Regions from separate parts of the Delftia sp. RIT313 genome, predicted to be linked through region 1. Evidence: predicted binding sites of a transcription regulator. Region 1 holds the regulator's gene; each other region holds the start of a gene.

The links. The regulator LexA, encoded in region 1, represses DNA repair genes until DNA is damaged. The targets are predictions, from matches to a motif close to ACTGTATNNNNATACAGT.
Region 2: the regulator LexA is predicted to act here: its motif matches at 1,619-1,636, upstream of BW39_RS20080 (PA0069 family radical SAM protein).
Region 3: the regulator LexA is predicted to act here: its motif matches at 1,146-1,163, upstream of recA (recombinase RecA).
Region 4: the regulator LexA is predicted to act here: its motif matches at 1,701-1,718, upstream of BW39_RS03200 (putative DNA modification/repair radical SAM protein).

The regions. Positions count from the first base shown of each region.
Region 1 is NZ_JFYT01000035.1:255,757-259,032, forward strand. Features, by position in the region: gene BW39_RS08620 (FecR domain-containing protein) at 1-92, opposite strand, end outside; gene BW39_RS08625 (sigma-70 family RNA polymerase sigma factor) at 97-573, opposite strand; gene BW39_RS31515 (hypothetical protein) at 654-800, opposite strand; gene BW39_RS08630 (hypothetical protein) at 828-1,250, opposite strand; gene lexA (transcriptional repressor LexA) at 1,413-2,087, opposite strand; gene BW39_RS08640 (asparaginase) at 2,186-3,175, shown strand; gene adk (adenylate kinase) at 3,268-3,276, opposite strand, start outside.
Region 2 is NZ_JFYT01000066.1:21,629-24,904, reverse strand. Features, by position in the region: gene BW39_RS20085 (LysR family transcriptional regulator) at 1-416, shown strand, start outside; gene BW39_RS20080 (PA0069 family radical SAM protein) at 454-1,593, opposite strand; gene BW39_RS20075 (GNAT family N-acetyltransferase) at 1,704-2,141, shown strand; gene rnk (nucleoside diphosphate kinase regulator) at 2,371-2,775, shown strand; gene BW39_RS20065 (acyltransferase family protein) at 2,849-3,276, opposite strand, start outside.
Region 3 is NZ_JFYT01000101.1:77,677-80,952, reverse strand. Features, by position in the region: gene BW39_RS27535 (response regulator) at 1-446, opposite strand, end outside; gene BW39_RS27530 (MarR family winged helix-turn-helix transcriptional regulator) at 546-1,046, opposite strand; gene recA (recombinase RecA) at 1,194-2,297, shown strand; gene recX (recombination regulator RecX) at 2,500-2,976, shown strand; gene yddG (aromatic amino acid DMT transporter YddG) at 2,973-3,276, opposite strand, start outside.
Region 4 is NZ_JFYT01000013.1:100,838-104,113, reverse strand. Features, by position in the region: gene BW39_RS03205 (TIGR03915 family putative DNA repair protein) at 1-364, opposite strand, end outside; gene BW39_RS03200 (putative DNA modification/repair radical SAM protein) at 380-1,699, opposite strand; gene BW39_RS03195 (SWIM zinc finger family protein) at 2,179-3,276, shown strand, end outside.

The DNA of each region.
Region 1 (3,276 bases):
GCTGTGGCAGAGGCGCCGCGCAGTTTCACGTGCCAGGCGGCGGCCTCATGCAGGGCGCGGCGGTCGTTGCCTTCCAGATGTCTCTCGCCCATGTGGCTATGCCAGGACCAGGCAGCAATGCTCCATCGCCCGGGTCAGGTAGTTGCTGACGGTGCGCAGCGATACACCCAGGCGCTGGGCGATCTCTGGGTAGCTCAGTTCCTCGAACTGGGCCAGCACGAAGGCTTCGCGAACCTTGGGGGGAAGACCCTGGAGCATGCGGTCCACATCCAGCAGGGTCTGCTGGACGATGGCCTGCTCTTCGGGCGAAGGCGCCAGCGATTGCGGCAACTGGGCCAGATAGTCCAGATAGGACTGCTCCAGCGTGCGGCGGCGAAACAGGTCGGCGACCAGGCCCCGGGCGATGGTGGCCAGGTAGCGCCTGGGTTCGCGGATGTCCTGCTGCGGCAGGGGCGAGCGCAGCAGACGCACAAAGGTGTCCTGGGCCAGGTCGGCGGCATCGTCACGGTTTCCCAGGCGTTTGCGCAGCAGGCTTTCCAGCCAGGGATGGTGGTTCTGGTAGAGGCTGTGCACGGAGAAGGCTGGGGCGGAGGAGGCGGGCGCAGTGGCAATCGCTGCTGCAAAAGATAATAAGAATGATTATCAATTATCTTTCAGGCCGGCGCCCCTCCCGCAAAGAGGGCGTCCACTTGTTGCATGTGCGCTACAGGGCAGTGGTGGCCGCCAGCCTGCACCAGCTTTGCGCAGGCCGATTCCTCGTGCGGCACGCGGTCCGCGCCGCCCAGGTTTGTGTCGTGCAAGGTGTGTCGCACACCTTGCATCGGGCCTCAGTTGGCTGCCGGTCCGCCATGCGCCTCCATGCGCTCCAGCGCAGCGCAGACATCCGCCATGCGCCCGGAAATGAACAGGCATTCCGGCTGTTCCTGCGGCGACCGCTGGATGATGCGCAGGCCTGAAGGCTGCTCAGGTGCGGATTGCAGGGCGGGCTGCGTCGGCAGCAAGGGCAGGATCAGCTGGGCATCTCCATGGTCTGCAGCGCGTGCGGCCTTGCCGCGGCGCTGCTGGCTGCGCCGGCGTGCCTTGCTGAAAGAGATCACGTTGGCGGGCTCGGGTGCTGCAGCAGGTAATGGCTGGCACGCAGGGGCTTGTGCAAGTGGCATGGCCGACTCCATGGCGGTCGCAGTCAGGCGGATGCCATGTGCCAGGCGCAGGAAGGAAAAAGAAGACAGTGTTGGCAGAGCGAATCCCATGTGACGACTCCTGTTGGCGTGTTTCAAAGAGGCATGGACACAGGCAGGATTGCGGTTTGCGGGCAAAGCTCCGCCCAGGGCGAAGCTCCAAGGCTTCGCGCCTACCACCTGGGCGGTGCGTGAAATGGGGTGAGGCGGCCGAAGAAGGGCCGCCAGTCCGGCTTACATGGACATGCTGTTGCGGATCAGCCCCACGGCCAGGCCTTCAATGGCAAAGGCCTCTTCGGGGGCGACGCGGATCACCGGGTAATCGGGGTTTTCCGGCAGAAGTTCCACGCCCTGCGTGGTGCGGCGCAGGCGCTTGACGGTGACTTCATCACCCAGGCGCGCCACGACGATCTGGCCGTTGCGGGCTTCGTGTGCGGACTGCACGGCCAGCAGGTCACCGTCCATGATGCCCGCGTCGCGCATGGACATGCCGCGCACGCGCAGCAGATAGTCGGGGCGCGTCTGGAACAGGCTGGGCTCGACGGAATAGGTTTGGTCGATGTGTTCCTGCGCGAGAATGGGCGAGCCCGCCGCAACGCGGCCCACCAGGGGCAGCATCAGCGGCGCCAGGGCCGACAGCGGCAGTCCGAAGCTGGTGCCGCGCGCGGCATTGATGTTGCGCACGGTGTCGGTACGCAGGCGAATGCCGCGCGAGGTGCCGCTGACCAGTTCGATCACACCTTTGCGGGCCAGGGCCTGCAGGTGTTCCTCGGCAGCGTTGGCGGACTTGAAGCCCAGCGTGTTGGCGATTTCCGCGCGGGTGGGAGGCGCGCCCGTGCGGGAGATGGCGGCCTGGATCAGGTCCAGGATCTGTTGCTGGCGGGCGGTGAGCTTGGGATGGTCGAGCATGGCGTGCGTCCGGTCCTTGAGGGCAGATGGCAGGCTGGGAGGCCATCTGATGATTTATACAGTATCTGTATTTTTAACCAGTTTTCCAAGAGGTGCAAGTGGGGCAGTCAAAGTTGGTGATTCTGGGCACGGGCGGGACCATCGCCGGCCGGGCGGATTCGCAGTCGCAGGGCGTGGGGTACAAGGCCGGGCAGATCACGGTGCAATCGCTGCTGGAGGCTGTGCCGGACCTGGAGCAGCAGGCGCTGGGACCCGTGCAGACGCAGCAGATCGCGCAGGTGGACAGCAAGGATATGGACTGGCCCGTGTGGCGCGCGTTGCTGCGCGCCTGCACGCAGGCACTGGAGGATTCGGACACACGCGCCGTGGTGATCACGCATGGAACGGACACGCTGGAAGAGACGGCCTGGCTGCTGCACAGCCTGCTGCCGGCCACCAAGCCCATTGTGTTGACCTGCGCCATGCGCCCGGCCACGGCTCTGTTGGCTGACGGACCGCAGAATCTGCGCGATGCCGTGACCGTGGCTGCCAGCGGCGGGCGCAGCGGCGTATGGGTGGTGGCAGGCGGCGAGGTGCATGCGGCAGCCCAGGTGCAGAAGGTCCATCCCTACCGGCTGCAGGCAATGCGCTCCGTGGAAGGCGGGCCGCAGGCGTTGGTGGAGGAAGGGCGTGTGCGCTGGCTGGTGCCCGATGCGCCGTCCTCCCCCGCCGCGCCGTCCACGGGGGCCATGGTGCCTGCGGCCATGTCATCTGATCTGCTGGCGCTGGATGAGCTGCCCTGGGTCGAGGTGGTGTTCAGCGGCGCCTTGGCGCGTGCCAGCGGCGTGGATGCGCTGGTGGCGGCAGGCGTGCGTGGCATCGTCGTGGCTGGCACGGGCAATGCGACGGTTCACGAAAGCATGGAAGCGGCCTTGCAGTGTGCCCGCGACAGGGGTGTCTGGATCTGGCGAGGCACGCGCTGTGCCGAAGGCCTGCCCGTGGCCTCCGGCCTTGGGACCAACCCGGCAGAGGCCGATCTGGCGCATCTGCCCGTGGCAAAGGCTCGGATTGCGATGATGCTGGCGCTGGCAGCGCAGCCGCGCGATTGAGCCGGGCGATGACGCCGGCATTTCTTCAGTTGCTGGCGGTCAACAAAAAAGCACCCGGCGGGTGCTTTTTTCGTTGCGGCACATGGCCTGCATCACTCAGC
Region 2 (3,276 bases), on a different contig from region 1:
CCATGCCCAAGACCTGCGAATGGCGGCTGATGCGCAGCGAGGCGCTGATTCTTCTCGCGCCCCGGGACATGAAGGTGCGCGATCCGCTGCTCACGGCCGCACGCGAGCCCTTCATCCAGTACGACCGCAAGGTGGTGGCAGGAAAAATGGCGGATGAATACCTGCGGGGCCACGGCATCAAGCCGAAAGTTCGCTTCGAGCTGGACGGCATCGAGCAGATCGCACAGCTGGTTGCGGAAGGCTTCGGTGTCTCCATCCTGCCGGACTGGCCCGTGCTGGGACCGCCGGATGCCAGAACGCGCCGATGGCCGCTGCCCCCTCCGAGCCCGTCCCGCGAAGTGGGCATGGTGTGGCTGCGATCGTCGGTGCGCTCCCCGCTGGCAGCCGCCTTGTCCGAGCTGGTCGACTACCGCTAGCGGACCATGCCCTGGCCTGTGCCTGGCACGCAGGCTCTCAGAACAGGCTGCGCTGCGGCAGCAAAAGCGACGGGTGGTAGAGGCTGCAATCGAGCCGCAGCGGCTCGCGGTTGAACCCATGCCGACGGCAGGCCAGGGCAAAGCGCTGGCGCAGCAGCTCGGCCCAGTGGCCGGTACCTTTCATGCGCTGGCCGAACTCGGCGTTGTACACGCGGCCGGCCTCGCGCTGCTCGCCCTGGATGCCGTGCAGGTCGCGCACGCGCTCCATCACGCGGCGGGCGCGGTCGGGGTAGTGCACCTGCAGCCATTGCTCGAACAGCGGCGCCACTTCCCAGGGCAGGCGCAGCACGGCATAGAAGGCGTGGCGCGCGCCTGCGTCGGCGGCCGCCTCCAGCACCTTCTCCAGGTCTTCGTTGATGAAGGGAATCTGCGGTGCCAGGCTCACGCCCACGGGCACGCCCGCCTCGGTCAGCGCGCGGATGCTGCGCAGCCGGCGGTGCGGCGCGGCGGCGCGCGGCTCCAGGTGGCGTGCCAGGTCGGCATCCAGCGTGGTCAGCGTGATGTGCACCGAGGCCAGGCCCTGGCGCGCCAGCGGGGCCAGCAGGTCCAGGTCACGCTCCACCCCGCTGCCCTTGGTGACGATGGAAAACGGGTGGCGCGCCTCGGCCAGCACTTCGATCAGGCGGCGCGTCAGCCCCAGTTCGCGCTCCACGGGCTGGTAGCAGTCGGTGACCGAGCCCAGCATCACGGGCGCGGCCACATGGCTGGCGCGCGACAGCTCGGCGCGCAGCAGCTCGGGCAGGTTCTGCTTGGCGATGAGCCGGGTCTCGAAGTCCAGCCCCGGCGACCAGCCCAGGTAGCTGTGCGTGGGCCGGGCATAGCAATAGATGCAGCCGTGCTCGCACCCCCGGTAGGGATTGAGCCCCATGTGAAACGGCAGGTCGGGCGACTGGTGGCGGCTCAGCGCCGAGCGGGCCTGCTCCCAGCGCAGTTCGGTGCGCAGGGGCGCGGCTTCCTCGTCTTCGGCCGGCGCCTCAAGGCTGCCCCAACCGTCATCGAAGGCCTCGCGCGGGTCGGTGGTGAAACGGTGGGCCAGTTGGCTGGCTGCGCCCCGGCCCTTGATGGCGTGCAGGGGAATGAAGGCCGGCTCCGGAGAGAGGTCTGGGTTGGCGCGCATGGGGTTCGCTCCCGCAACGATGAATACTGTACAAACATACAGATCATAGCTGCGCAGCAGCCCGTTATCCAGAACGATGACAATGCCCCTGATCCATGCCATCCAGACCCATGCACCACATCCGCCCTGCCATCGACAGCGACTTCCCGTCCTTGCTGGCCTGCGATCCATATGCCCGCAGCCATGCTGAACGCCAGGCCTTTCTGCGGGAGAAAACGGCCGCTGGCGCGGTATTGCTGGCCGAGCGGGATGGCTCCGTGCCGGGTTTTGTCGTGCTGGAGCCCGGATTCTTCGGCCATGGGTTCATCTCCCTCATCGCCGTGGCAGATGCAGCGCGGCGCAGCGGCGTGGCGCTTGCACTGCTGGCGGCGGCCCGGCAGCGCTGCACCACGGACAAGCTCTTTACCTCGACCAATGCATCGAACCTGGCCGCGCAGGCGCTGTTCGCCCAGGCGGGCTTTGTGCCCAGCGGGCGCGTGGACAACCTGGACCCCGGCGACCCCGAGCTGATCTTTTTCAAGGCCCTGGGCAGCACGCGCGCGCAGTAGCGCTCGCAGCAGGCCGCGTCAAGCCCACGCCAATCCGCACCGCACCGTGCGGGTTCGCTTGGCAGAACCCACACGGGCCTGCACAATGGGTCTATCGCACCAACTTGGTGCTTTTCTCTTTTCTGAAGATGCCTTGGCCCGGACAACCGCGTTGCCCGGGCTTTTGTCCGTTTGGGCGCCGCTGCCCTTCACTGCAGCCACGGCGCAAGCACACAAGGGAGCCAACACCATGGAGCGCAAGCCCCACATCATTCTTTCGTCCCTGGACCTGGAGCGCATCGAGGCCCTGCTGGACAAGCAACCCGCCTTCCCCGGCCGCGACGCGCTCGAGGCCGAGCTGGACCGCGCCGACGTGCTCGAACCCAAGGAAATGCCGCCCAACGTGGTGACCATGAACTCCACCGTGCGCTTCACGCTGCTGGAGTCGGGCAAGTCCAATACGCTGACCCTGGTCTATCCCAAGGAGATGGATGGCAGCTCCGACAAGGTGTCGGTCTTCGCGCCCGTGGGCATTGCCCTGCTGGGCCTGAGCGTGGGCGACCAGTCGCGCATGGCCGGTCCCTCGGGCCAGGTCACCGTGCGCGTGGATGCCATCGAGTTCCAGCCGGAAAGCGCAGGCGAGCTGCACCGTTGAACGCCGACCGGCGTGAAGCGAAAAAGGCAGCCAACCGGCTGCCTTTGTTGTTTGTGGACTGACGCACGGCGCCTCAGCGCAGGCCTGCCAGAAACGCCGCGATCAGGCCGGTGCCCACCAGGCCCGCCTGCCAGCGCAGCGCCATGTGCCAGCTGGGAACGTGGCGCTCCACGCGCTCGTACAGCAGATGGCCGGCCGCAATCGACAGCACGAAGGCCGTGCACATGCCCAGCAGGGCGGCGGGAATGGAATGTGGCCAGAAATGGCTTTCCACGGCATTGACCAGCAGGCAGACCGAGAAGTGCACGAGAAACACCGAGTACGAAATCTTGCCCAGCCGACGCAGCGGCGCCCAGCCTTGTGCCTGCGCAAACGCGGGGCTGCGCATGGCCACGACCAGGGCCAGCGCCGTGGCACCGGCCAGCGCGATGCGGTCGCGCCACTCCAGTGCCAGTGCCGCCACGACCAGGGCCACGATCAGCAGGGACCAGCTCCAGGCCG
Region 3 (3,276 bases), on a different contig from region 1:
ACCATCTTGCCGTCGATGGTGGCCACGCGGCCGGCCTGGTCGTAGACCAGGGGACCATGCTTTATGGTGCTGCTGGCGCCACCCATGCCGCGCCGTGTGAGCGCGCGCACACGCGCCTCCAGCTCGGACAGCGCAAACGGCTTGGCCATGTAGTCGTCGGCGCCGTAGTCCAGCCCCTGCACGCGCTCTTCCACGCTGTCGGCCGCCGTGAGGATGAGCACCGGCAGCGCATCGCCCCGGCCGCGCAGCTTCTTGAGCACTTCGAGCCCGTGCATCTTGGGCAGGCCTAGGTCCAGGATGAGCAGGTCGAACTCGCTGCTGGTCATCAGCGCGGTATCGGCCTCGCTGCCGTTGGCCACATGGCTGACCACGGCGCCCGAGCCGCGCAGGCTGCGCAGCAGACCATCGGCCAGGACCTGGTCGTCTTCGGCAATCAGAATGCGCATGGGGTTGTCTCCTGAAATACAGACGCGCTCTGGATGTTGGAAATGCGCGTCTTTGATTCCTAGGATTCTAGGATGCGCCCCGCCCCACGGGCAGGGACCTTACCCGAGTGAGCCGCCGCCCGCATAGGCCTCCAGCCCCAGCGCCACCACGGTGGCGATGTCGTCGCCGACTTCCTCGCGGAACTCGGCCTCGGCCTGGGACACGGCGTCATGGAAGGCCTGCAGCCATGCCAGGCCCGCAGGCGTGAAGCGGATGCGGCGTGCGCGCGCATCGCGCTCGTCGCTTTCGCGCGTGACCAGGCCCCAGGCCTCGCACTGGGCCACCAGGTCGCCCATGGACTGCTTGGTCATGCCAGCGCGCTCGGCCAGGTCGGTGAGCCTGTCGCCAGCCAGCGACAGATGCCGCGTGATGTGGATGTGGGCCGCACCCACCTTGTCGCGCGCCGCAAGATTGGACAGCGCCAGCGGCACCTCCACATCGCGCGCCATGAGCTGCAGCACACGCGCGTCGAACCGGCGCATGGCATGGCCGAGCAGGCGGCCCAGGTGGGTCTGCCGCCAGGCGTCGGCGGGCGGCGTGACGGGGGAAAACTCACTCATGGATGCATTGTGGAGGCAAATCCAACAAGTCAGGAAAACTGACTAAAAACACCAACAAAACAAACCAACAAGCCCATAAACTACTGTTCAAGCATCCAGCCTGAATGCAAATACAGAGCTGAAACCCCAGCCAACCCAGGAGTCCGCATGAACACCGCCGTCACCACCGCCAACAGTGAAAAAGCCAAGGCCCTGCAGGCCGCACTCGCCCAGATCGAAAAGCAGTTCGGCAAGGGCACGATCATGCGCCTGGGTGAAGGCGAAGCCATCCAGGACATCCAGGTCGTCTCCACCGGCTCGCTGGGCCTGGACATCGCCCTGGGCGTTGGGGGCCTGCCCCGTGGCCGCGTGATCGAGATCTACGGCCCTGAATCCTCGGGCAAGACCACGCTGACGCTGCAGGTCATCGCCGAAATGCAAAAGCAGGGCGGCACCTGCGCCTTCATCGACGCCGAGCACGCACTGGACACCAGCTACGCCCAGAAGCTGGGCGTGAACCTCAACGAAGTGCTGATCAGCCAGCCCGATACCGGCGAGCAGGCCCTGGAAATCGTGGACAGCCTGGTGCGCTCGGGCGCCGTGGACATGATCGTCGTGGACTCGGTGGCCGCCCTCACACCCCGGGCCGAAATCGAAGGCGAGATGGGTGACCAGCTGCCCGGCCTGCAGGCCCGTCTGATGAGCCAGGCGCTGCGCAAGCTGACAGCCACCATCAAGAAGACCAACTGCATGGTCATCTTCATCAACCAGATCCGCATGAAGATCGGCGTGATGTTCGGCAGCCCCGAAACCACCACGGGCGGCAATGCGCTGAAGTTCTACGCCTCGGTCCGCCTGGACATCCGCCGCACCGGCACCATCAAGAAGGGCGACGAGGCCATCGGCAACGAGACCAAGGTCAAGGTCGTCAAGAACAAGGTCTCGCCTCCGTTCAAGACCGCCGAGTTCGACATCCTCTTCGGCGAAGGCATCTCGCGCGAAGGCGAAATCCTGGACATGGGCGTCAACGCCAAGATTCTCGACAAGTCGGGCGCCTGGTATGCCTACAACGGCGAGAAGATCGGCCAGGGCCGCGACAACGCCCGCGAATTCCTGCGCGAGAACAGCGGCCTGGCCGTGGAGATCGAGAACAAGGTGCGCGACAGCCTGGGCATCGCCCTGCTGCCCACGGCCGGTGGCGATGCCCCCGAAGCCAAGGCCGCCAAGGCGGGCAAGGCCAAGGCCGACAAGGACGGCGTGATCGAAGCCTGAGCGGCCTGACCCCTCACTGCAGGCGCTGCCGCGCCTGCACACACTGTGTTTGCCATCTTGGCGCAGGCTCACGTCTGCGCCTTTTTTATCGCCGGGACGCCCCAAGGCAAAAAAGCGGCCCCCTTGGGGGGCAGCGGACCTTGCGCAGCAAGGGGAGCGTGGGGGCCTTTTTTATTCGGGACGATTCAGGAGACATTGCCGCATGGGATTCGCCAAGCTGTCGCTCAAGGGTCGGGCGCTCAAGCTGCTGGGCCAGCGCGAACATTCACGGCTGGAGCTGGAACGCAAGCTCGCCCCCCATGTGGAGGAAGGCGAAGACCTGGGCGCCATGCTCGACGCGCTGGAGCAGCGCGGCTTCATCAGTGCCCAGCGCGTGGCCGAGTCCGTGCTGCACCAAAAGGCCGCACGCTTTGGCACGGCACGCGTGGTGCAGGAGTTGCGCAACAAGGGACTGGACGACGGCCTGGTGCGCGCCGCCGCAGAGCAACTGCGCGCCACCGAACTGCAGCGCGCCCTTGCCGTATGGCGCCAGCGCTTCGGCGCACCACCGGCCACACCGCAGGAACGACTCAAGCAGATGCGCTTTCTGGCCGCCCGCGGTTTTGGTGGAGAAATTGCGAGCAAGGTGCTGCGGGGGCGCAGCGAAGACTGGGACGCAGGAGCAGAGGACGAAGGCTAGCCTGCGCGCCGGGTAGCACCCCAGCACACCAGCGACCCCACGGTCACCAGCACCACGCCCTGCCAGAAGCCCCAGCCCGGCTGCACCTGCAGCCAGGCACTGGCCAGCAAGGCAGAGAACACGGGCGTGAAGTACGAGGCGGCAGCCATCACGGCCAGATGCCCGTGCTGTATGCCGTGCTCCCAGCAGCTGTAGCCCAGGGCGGTGAGCCCGCCCACGGCCAGCAATTGAAGCACCACGGTGCCCGACCATTGCATGCCGCCTTCACCGCCCAGCCACAGCCATTTGATCCACAGCGCC
Region 4 (3,276 bases), on a different contig from region 1:
CATCCAGCCGCAGTTCGGGCCGGGCCTGCATGCGCGCCAGCCAGCGGTGGCATAGCTCGAAGCGGCCTGCCGCGCGGTGCATGCAGGCATGGCGCAGCGCGGACATCTGGGTGTCCGACAGGGACAGCCCTGCCTCGCCGGGGCCGGCCAGCCCGGCGAGTGCCGAGGCGGGCATGGCCTGCTGCGGCGCGCTGGAAAACAGGTCCGCGCCCGCGCCGAGTGGCTGCGCACCCCGCGTGTCGGGCCACCGCCAGCGCACCAGGGCGGGGTCGGCGCCATGGGCCAGCAGCGCCCGGCAGGCTGCGCGAAAGCCGGGCCAGTCGTCGGGACTGTCGAGTTCGATGGTGAGAGCCTGTGCTTGCATGGCGTGCTCCAGGCGCTAGAACAGGCTGGCCTGCAGCGCGCTTTGCACGCGCATGCCGCTGTGCCGTGCCTGGGCCTGGCTGGCCTGCGACTGAGCGATCAGCCGGGTGCGCAGCGCGGCCGAGTCGGTCTCGCCCAGCAGGGGCCGGTGGCCGTCGATCAGCACGAAGGGCAGGGCCTTTTGCATGGGGGCGCGCAGCCGCAGCAGATCGTCCAGCCGCAGCCTGCGCACGCGGCGCGCCGCCAGCAGGCGGTCCACCGTCTGCGTGCCCAGGCCCGGCACGCGCAGCAGCAGGCTGCGCGGAGCACGGTTGAGGTCCACGGGGAACTGCTGGCGGTTGGCCAGTGCCCAGGCCAGCTTGGGGTCGATCTCCAGGTCCAGCATGCCGTGGCGGCTGGCCGCCGCGATCTCGCCCGCCCCGTAGCCGTAAAAGCGCATGAGCCAGTCGGCCTGGTAGAGCCGGTGCTCGCGCATGAGGGGCGGTGCCTGCGGCGGCAGGTCGCGCGAGGCATCGGGAATGGGGCTGAAGGCCGAGTAGTACACGCGGCGCAGGCCGTAGCCCGCATACAGCGTATGGCTGGATTCGAGGATGTCGGCATCGGTTGCGCGGTCGGCGCCCACGATCATCTGCGTGCTCTGCCCGCCCGGCGCAAAGCGCGGCACGGCGGCGCGCTGCGCGGGCGCGCCGGGCAGGGACTGCGCCTGGCGCTGCTCGCGCGTGGCTGCGCGCCAGGCCTGCACATGCCGGTCCACGCCCTGCATGGCCTGGCGTATGCGCTGCCCATCCTTTTCAGGCGCGAACTGCGCCAGGCCGCTGGCCGTGGGCAGTTCCACATTGATGCTCAGGCGGTCGGCATGGCGGCCTGCCTGGGCCAGCAATTCGGGGGCGGCATCCGGGATGGTCTTGAGGTGGATGTAGCCGCGAAAGTCATGCTCCTCGCGCAGGCGGCGCGCCACTTCCACCAGTTGCTCCATGGTGTAGTCGCTGGAACGGATGATGCCGCTGGACAGGAACAGCCCCTCGATGCAATTGCGCCGGTAGAAGTCCAGCGTCAGCTGCACCACCTCGGCCACCGTGAAGCGGGCGCGCTGCACGTTGGAGCTCTTGCGGTTGATGCAGTAGCGGCAGTCGAAGATGCAGACATTGGTCAGCAGGATCTTGAGCAGCGAGATGCAGCGCCCGTCGGGCGCATAGCTGTGGCAGATGCCCATGCCGGTAACCGAGCCCATGCCCTTGCCGTCCAGCGAGTCGCGCCCCTGCGATCCGCTGGAGGCGCAGCTGGCGTCGTACTTGGCGGCGTCGGCGAGGATGAAAAGTTTGCGTTGCAGCTCCATGGCTGTATAAATATACAGTATATTTGCCTGACACGTCCGGTTTTCTGAGAGCCCATCCCCCAGCCAGGGTCTGGTCCGGCCTTGCCTGGCTGCGGGTCGAACGCACTGTCGCGCTATCGCAATGGCCAGCGGATTGCAATGGTTGCCAGTGCAATGGAATGAAACCGTTTTCAGGTGCGGAATGAGTGCTTGCTTTCAATGGGTGGCGATGTGCATCGCAGGAAATGGTGAATGCGTGTTTTCTGCGTCTTTCGCAATGCCTGAAGACTGGCATGGCTTGGTGCCATCAATGCACGCGCTGATATAGCGCAGCTGGCTGCACGCCATGGGGGGTTCCCATTCATGGGAGAGAGGTTGGGTGTTGTTGTGAATTGTTTCAAATTGCCGATAACTATTGCTGATAGGCTTTCGGGTTTGCCGGGCGGTGCCGTTTCATTCAATGCGCCCGGCGATGACAAACACTTGGAGAGGGAGCTTCGGTGTCGCGTGTATTAGGAACAGAGAGCGAAGTGCTGGCGCTGTCGCCGGACGCCTCATCCAGCAAGGCCGCCAAGGGCCTGCAATCGCCCGCCAAATGGCCCGCCATGGGCGCCAATGATGTGGCGGTCTGGGGTGAATGCCAGGGCAGCGGCAGCAAGCCCTACCAGACCCAGGTGGACCTGTCGGGGCCTTCCTTCAAATGCTCTTGCCCCAGCCGCAAATTCCCCTGCAAGCACGGGCTGGCGCTGATGCTGATGCGTGCCGGCGGGCAAGTCCCCGAAGGCGTTGATCCGCCCGCCTGGGTGCAGACCTGGCTGGACAGCCGCCAGGAAAAGGCCGAGAAGAAAGAGGCCAAGGCTGCCGCCGCAGCGGCCGAGCCGCCACCCGATCCCGAGGTCGCGGCCAAACAGCAGGCCAGGCGCGAAGACAAGCGCTGGGACAAGGTCGAAGCCGGCCTGCAGGAACTGTCGCTGTGGATGCAGGACATGGTGCGTGCGGGCCTGGCCAACCAGGCCAGCGACACGCAGATGCGCCAGCGCTGGAACAACATGGCCGCGCGCATGGTCGATGCGCAGGCCACCGGCATGGCGGCGCGCATCAAGGATTGCCGGGATCTGGTGGACAGCCACCGAGACTGGCCGCGCGACATGCTGGTGCAGCTGGGCCACTGGCAGTTGATCATCGACGCCGTGCGCCGCCGCGAATCGCTCAGCCCCGAGGTCAAGGCCGACGTGATGGCCGCGCTGGGCTGGCCCATGGACAAGGCCGAGGTGCAGGCCAGGGGCCAGCTGGTCGAGGACGAATGGCTGGTGGCCGGCCTGCGCATGATCGAGCGCGAAGGCCGGCTCATGGAGCGGCGCGTCTGGCTGCATGGCCAGCGCACGGGGCGCATGGCCCTGGTGCTGGACTATGCGCAGGGCGGGCGCGGCTTTGAATCGGCCTGGGTGCCGGGCCATCGCTACGGCTGCGCGCTGAATTTCTATCCGGGCCATGCGCCGCTGCGCGCCATTGCGGCCAATGGCAACGGGCCTGCGCTGCCGGCTGATGGCGCCAGCCCGCTGGCCAACTCGGCCGTGGGCGACGTCCTGCAACTGCTG